DNA from 2 places in the Halobacillus sp. B23F22_5 genome. Region 2 is predicted to be linked to the other one. Evidence: a T-box and tRNA genes for the amino acid it is inferred to sense, from the RefSeq annotation. Region 2 holds a T-box; the other holds one or more tRNA genes.

Region 1 (3,407 bases), on a different contig from region 2:
ATCTTCAACTTGCTAGGTGCTGCACTGTTTTTAATTTTATTAAAACCATTCACTATGTATACGGAATGGCTCAAAAATACGCTTGACCTTAATCCGGAAATGACCATTGCATTTGCACACGGGTCATTTAATATAGCTAATACTATTTTGCAATTCCCGTTTATCGCTGTGTTAGCTTGGGTAGTTGTCAAGCTTGTGCCTGGTGAGGATTCCGCGGTGGATTCTAAACCACAACATTTAGACCCGATTTTTATTGAACAATCTCCATCGCTTGCATTAGACCAGGCGAAAGAAGAGGTTCTACGTATGGGAGATTTAGCGTATAAAGGGTTGGAAGAGGCCAGCAGTTATTCCAATAACCTGAAGCAGAAGCATGCGGAAGTAGCAATGCAGTTAGAAGATGCATTAAATAATCTAGATCGGAAAATTACAGATTATCTTGTTAAACTATCTGTTGCTCCGTTGACTGATGAAGACAGTAGAAAACACTCGGCCCTTCTTGATTCAGTCAGAGATTATGAACGTATCGGAGATCATTTTGAAAACATCATTGAGCTTATCGATTATAAGGTTTCAAACAAAGTTGATTTGACAGGGCAGGCTCAAGAAGACTTAAATGATATGTTCAACTTGACGCTTATGACTGTCAAACAAGCGACCAAAGCGTTAGAAACGATGGACCGTGAAGAAGCTCTCGCGGTTGTCCAGAAAGAAGATCAGATTGACCAAATGGAACGAACTTATCGTAAAAAGCATATTCTTCGCTTGAACGAAGGGTTATGTACAGGTCAAGCTGGTATCGTATTTGTAGATATAATCAGTAACTTGGAACGTATTGGAGACCATGCGGTTAACATTGCGGAAGAAGTGCTTGGTGAAGAGGAGCAGTAAAAACAAGACGCACTCAGTTAAGCTGAGTGCGTCTTGATTATGTTCAACGTGGAAAGAAACCATCGATAAAACCTGGCAAATTTATAAAAATTAGTCTTGAAAGCAGCTTTTGAACATGCTATATTATTTTTGTTGCTTTCTTACTGGTTAAGAATTTTTCATTGCTATTGACACCTTTTGAAATACATGATATATTATATCTCGTCGCTTCAACAAAGCCAACCTTTTCGAAAACACTTCGGAGTAAGCTTTGCGAAGCTAACCTCATCGAATAATCACCGAAGAAACTTTGCGAGGAATGCAACAGTACTATTTCAGCAAGGAAGACCAATTACAGAGTTGAATGACGAGCACTTAACTTGTAACTCAGTGATATACACTTTTATATTATTCCACCGTAGCTCAGTGGTAGAGCAATCGGCTGTTAACCGATTGGTCGTAGGTTCGAATCCTACCGGTGGAGCCTTCAATGTCGGCGTAGCTCAGCTGGCGAGAGCGTACGGTTCATACCCGTGAGGTCGGGGGTTCGATCCCCTCCGCCGACACCATACATACAAAAAACTTTATATTTTAAAACATGGCGGTCGTGGCGAAGTGGTTAACGCACCGGATTGTGGTTCCGGCATACGTGGGTTCGATCCCCACCGGTCGCCCCATGTGGACCCTTAGCTCAGCTGGTTAGAGCTATCGGCTCATAACCGATCGGTCGCAGGTTCGAATCCTGCAGGGTCCACCATTTTTTTTGCGGAGGAGTACCCAAGTCTGGTTGAAGGGAGCGGTCTTGAAAACCGCCAGGGGCTTCACGGCCCGCGGGGGTTCGAATCCCTCCTCCTCCGCCATTTTATATCATGTGTTAAGAATATTTAATGTTTACTAATGCGGCTTGGTAGCTCAGTCGGTAGAGCAACGGACTGAAAATCCGTGTGTCGGCGGTTCGATTCCGTCCCAAGCCACCACTTACATACCTAGCGATGCTGACTAACAGTCAGCATTTTTTTGTTTCTATAAAAGAATTATGTTTTAAGCAAATCTATTTGGGAAACATTATATAAGCAGGGTCAATAAAAGAAAATAAGAATATGCATAATATTTGCAACACTTCAGATGCTTTGGTAATGTTGCATTAGAGGCTTGAGAGCAGGGAACTGCTTCCAGGCACTAAGGTACATATTATAAAAAGGAGGAATTTCATTATGGCTAAATTTGAACTACCAGAACTACCATACGCTTATGATGCACTAGAACCACACATTGACAAGGAAACAATGAACATCCACCACACAAAACACCATAACACCTATGTGACAAAGCTGAACAATGCGCTTGAGGGCCATGCAGATTTAGAAAGCAAGTCATTAGATGATCTAGTCGGCAATCTTGACGCTGTACCGGAAGATATCCGCAATGCTGTCCGTAACAATGGTGGAGGACATGTAAACCACTCTCTATTCTGGCAAATCATGTCACCAAATGGTGGTGGAGAGCCATCAGGTGATTTGGCTAATGCTATTAACGAAAAATTTGGCAGCTTTGAACAATTCAAAGAAGAATTTGAAAATGTAGCCAAAGGTCGTTTTGGTTCTGGCTGGGCTTGGTTAGTAGTAAACAACGGAAACATCGAATTAATGGATACCATTAACCAGGACTCACCGATTATGGAAGGAAAAACTCCTATCTTAGGGCTGGACGTATGGGAGCATGCTTACTACCTTAAGTATCAGAACAAGCGCCCGGATTATGCGAAAGCATTCTGGAACGTAGTAAACTGGGAAGAAGTTTCTAAGCGTTATCAAGATGCTAAATAATAGTAATGAAAAGCGCGGATTAATTTCCGCGCTTTTTTCATGCCCATAAAATTGCATATCTCCAATCCATTTGAAGAAACTAAAGAAGGACAGTAAAGGAGATTGGAGATATGAAAAAAATATTACACTCCCTTTTAGGGCCGACTGAAGTGAATAAGGATTTACTGCTATTGCTTTTAATTGGCGGTCTTTATTCCTTGGGCATCTTTTTATCGAATACATTCGTTAATGTTTATTTGTGGAAGCAATCCAGCGAGTATACAGCGATCGCGTTATATAATTTGAGTATCTATATTTTGCAGCCCATTACTTTCATTTTTGCAGGAAAATTCGCGAAGAAGGTGGATCGCGTTGTCGTACTGCGGGCAGGGGTAATATTTTTATCCTTGTTTTTCTTGACGGTATTGGTGGTAGGAGAGAAGGCCGCCAGCTTTAATATGTTGCTGGGCGGTTTATTAGGTGTTGGTTACGGCTTTTACTGGCTCGCCTTTAATGTGCTGACATTCGAAATTACAGAACCAGAAACGCGTGATTTCTTTAATGGCTTTTTAGGACTGCTGCAATCTTTCGGTGGTATGATCGGACCTATATTAGCCGGTTTAATCATCGCTAATATGACTGCGTTTACAGGTTATACCGTGATTTTTACCATTTCGTTCGTCTTATTCATTTGTGCGGTAATCACAAGCTTCTTTTTAAAGCGGAGAAAAG
Region 2 (3,407 bases):
TGACAGCAAATGGTGTACCTGCTTTATCCATTACAATTGCAACCCGCTACATTCACTCACATGCAGCTATGCTTCACCGTGATGATTTTGAAAATGCGGTCAAATTGATTGTAGAAGTCATCAAAAAGTTTGATGCCGATACTGTCAAAGAAATTACTTTCAACTAAAAAAAAGCTCTGCCTTCGTGGCGGAGCTTTTTTAAATGATTATTGCTGCTGGACACTTTGTTCCAAGGCTTCAAGCATCTCATCTTTTTCACTTTCGCTGGATTCCTGCCAAATTAATTCAAACAACACACCAAGACCTGGGAGCATTTTTTCTTCTCCTTTTTGAATGGCATCAACGATGGTTGCTTCCAGTTGCTCTCTGTTATTTCCTGAAATATTAGACAAAATAGCTTCACGTAAGTTCAAATTCATTGGATAGCACTCCTTTTTTTCAACTTTTTCTTTGGTTAGTTTGACCTTTCTTCCTTAAAATATGTATGATAGTCAAAGAAGCTAAGAAAAAGAGGTAAAGTAATGCTAACATCCCTACAGAATACACGAGTTAAACAATGGATGAAATTAAAAAAGAAACGCGAACGAGAGAAATCGAAATCCTTCCTTGTTGAAGGTTACCATTTGGTAGAAGAAGCGATCAAAAGTGAATGGGAAACCAAAGAAGTGATTGTCAAAGAAGAGACCGATGTTCCTGAATGGATAGAAAAAGAAAGGGTTACACGAGTTTCTAAGGAGATTTTCACAGCACTTTCAGAAACGGAAACGCCACAAGGAATAGCAGCAGTCGTGGAAATGAAGGATTTTGAAACGCGCTCTTTTCACCATGTCTTACTTATAGATGCTGTCCAGGATCCGGGAAACCTGGGTACGCTAATAAGAACCGCAGATGCGGCGGGATTTGACGGCGTCATCATTGGGAAAGGTTCCGTCGACCCCTTCAATGAAAAAGTTATACGTGCGACGCAAGGTTCTTTGTTTCACTTACCTGTCATTCAAGGTGAGCTGAATGATTGGATTTCACTGTTGAAGCATCAAGGGCTGACAGTATTTGCTTCCACTTTGGAAAACGCCAAACCATACCATGAAATAACCTTCCCTAAAAAAGCAGCCCTTATAGTGGGAAATGAAGGGGCTGGTATTCAGGAGGAAATGATTGGGTTAGCTGATAACCAGGTGTACATTCCCATTGTTGGTCAGGCAGAGTCATTGAATGTTGCTATCGCCGCAGGGATTTTAATGTATCAGATGAAAATATAGACTTGCAAGATTGAAAATGATTTTCTATAATATATGAATAGTTATAGAGCGAATAGCGTTGAAGGAGCCAGTAGATGATCATAAGATCGATACAGGGAAGAAGTGCCAGAGATTGCGAGCACTTCCATCGTGGTGATTATTGAACTTTCACTCTGGAGCTGGCATCTGATCATAAAGATGTCCCGGATGTAAATCCGTTATCCGTAATGAAGTGGACACACAATACGTGTGTCAACAAGGGTGGTACCGCGAAATGACCATACAAGTCTCGTCCCTTTACCAGGGGAGGAGACTTTTTTTTATACTTTATGAAAATTTAACATTGTTAAAAGAGTAAAGTATAAATTAACAACTTAGGCTCGCTATTTAGACTTGGCGTTTATCTGGGTTTTTTAATGTAAAAAAGGAGGAGCAAATGATGAAGGATCGCTTGCAGGAATTACAATCAGAAGCTTTAGGAAAAGTGCAGCAAGCCGAAGATTTGAAAGCTTTACAGGATGTACGCATCGCATATCTTGGAAAAAAAGGACCGATTACAGAAGTCCTTCGAGGAATGGGGAAATTATCCAAAGAAGAACGTCCGGTAATCGGACAATTAGCCAATGAAGTAAGGGAAACAATATCCGAGGCTATTCAAACGAAGCAGGATAAGTTAGAAGAAGAAGCTTTGGAAAAGCAACTGGAAGAGGAAAGTATTGATGTAACATTGCCGGGACGTCCAGTTCAGGTAGGCGGACCTCATCTGTTGACCAGTATCATAGAAGAAATCGAGGATTTATTCATCGGGATGGGTTTTGAAATTAAAGAAGGACCGGAAGTAGAAACGGATTATTATAACTTTGAGGCGCTTAATTTACCCAAAGGGCATCCAGCACGTGATATGCAGGACTCTTTCTATATCACGGAAGAATTACTGCTGCGTACCCATACCTCTCCGGTACAGGCACGTACGATGAAGCAGAAGGACGGGCACGAACCAGTCCGAATGATTTGCCCTGGTAAAGTTTATCGGCGCGATACAGATGATGCAACTCATTCCCATCAATTCACCCAGGTAGAGGGTCTGGTAGTGGATGAAAATATCAAGATGAGTGATCTAAAAGGAGTACTTAACGCGTTTGCCAAGCAGATGTTCGGTTCGGAACGTGATATCCGTCTTCGTCCCAGCTTTTTCCCTTTTACTGAACCATCTGTCGAAATGGATATCTCCTGTAAGGTTTGTGGTGGTGATGGATGTTCTGTGTGTAAAGGAACTGGTTGGATCGAAATCTTAGGTGCAGGGATGGTACATCCTAATGTGCTTGAAATGGCAGGGTACGACCCGAATGTTTATTCCGGTTTCGCCTTTGGAATGGGGCCGGAGCGGATTGCCATGTTGAAGTACGGCGTCGATGATATCCGCCACTTCTACACCAACGATATTCGATTCTTAAAGCAATACCATAAAGCGTAAGGGAGAGATCTATCATGTTAGTATCTTTAAATTGGTTGAAACAATATGTTGATATAAATGATCATACGCCTGAAGAGTTGGCAGAGCTTATTACAAAAACAGGCATTGAAGTAGAAAGCGTCGCCCCGATAGCTGAAAAAATGACCGATGTAGTAGTGGGGCATGTCCAGTCCTGCGAACAGCACCCGAATGCAGATAAATTGAATCTATGTCAGGTAGATGTTGGAGAAGAAACGCTGCAAATTATTTGCGGTGCACCTAACATCGCTTCCGGCCAAAAAGTGGCGGTTGCCAAGCCAGGAGCAGTTCTTCCAGGGAACTTCAAAATTAAAAAAGCTAAACTCCGCGGAGTAGAATCTAATGGGATGATCTGTTCTTTACAAGAGCTTGGCGTAGATGAGAAGGATGTGCCAAAAGAATTTGCAGATGGCATCTTTGTATTTCATGACGAAGTGAAAATCGGGGACAACGCAGTTGAGTTGTTGAATCTGGATGATATTATTATCGAACTAGGACTGACTCCAAACCGTGCGGATTGTCTAAGCATGCTAGGGGTCGCTTATGAAGTGGCAGCTATTTTAGATCAGCCATTCACACCACAGGAAGAAGTCATCAATCCTGTGGAAGAGCCAGCTGCAGATTATATCTCTGTGAAAGTAGAAGCACCTGACTTAAACCCTTATTATGGCGCTTTT

The links. The T-box of region 2 lies ahead of pheS (phenylalanine--tRNA ligase subunit alpha). A T-box ahead of a tRNA ligase gene usually reads a tRNA of that ligase, here a tRNA-Phe.
Region 1: it encodes a tRNA-Phe, which carries the amino acid that the T-box ahead of pheS (phenylalanine--tRNA ligase subunit alpha) is inferred to sense. The anticodon was not compared.

The regions. Positions count from the first base shown of each region.
Region 1 covers NZ_JBIEKI010000002.1:127,373-130,779, forward strand. The annotation lists gene ACGTN9_RS03950 (Na/Pi cotransporter family protein) at 1-891, shown strand, start outside; tRNA gene ACGTN9_RS03955 (tRNA-Asn) at 1,283-1,354, shown strand; tRNA gene ACGTN9_RS03960 (tRNA-Met) at 1,363-1,439, shown strand; tRNA gene ACGTN9_RS03965 (tRNA-His) at 1,472-1,547, shown strand; tRNA gene ACGTN9_RS03970 (tRNA-Ile) at 1,551-1,627, shown strand; tRNA gene ACGTN9_RS03975 (tRNA-Ser) at 1,638-1,730, shown strand; tRNA gene ACGTN9_RS03980 (tRNA-Phe) at 1,772-1,847, shown strand; gene ACGTN9_RS03985 (superoxide dismutase) at 2,085-2,696, shown strand; gene ACGTN9_RS03990 (MFS transporter) at 2,807-3,407, shown strand, end outside.
Region 2 covers NZ_JBIEKI010000012.1:66,507-69,913, reverse strand. The annotation lists gene ACGTN9_RS15000 (M42 family metallopeptidase) at 1-167, shown strand, start outside; gene sspI (small acid-soluble spore protein SspI) at 207-419, opposite strand; gene ACGTN9_RS14990 (TrmH family RNA methyltransferase) at 522-1,259, shown strand; T-box leader at 1,309-1,538, shown strand; gene pheS (phenylalanine--tRNA ligase subunit alpha) at 1,678-2,712, shown strand; gene pheT (phenylalanine--tRNA ligase subunit beta) at 2,727-3,407, shown strand, end outside.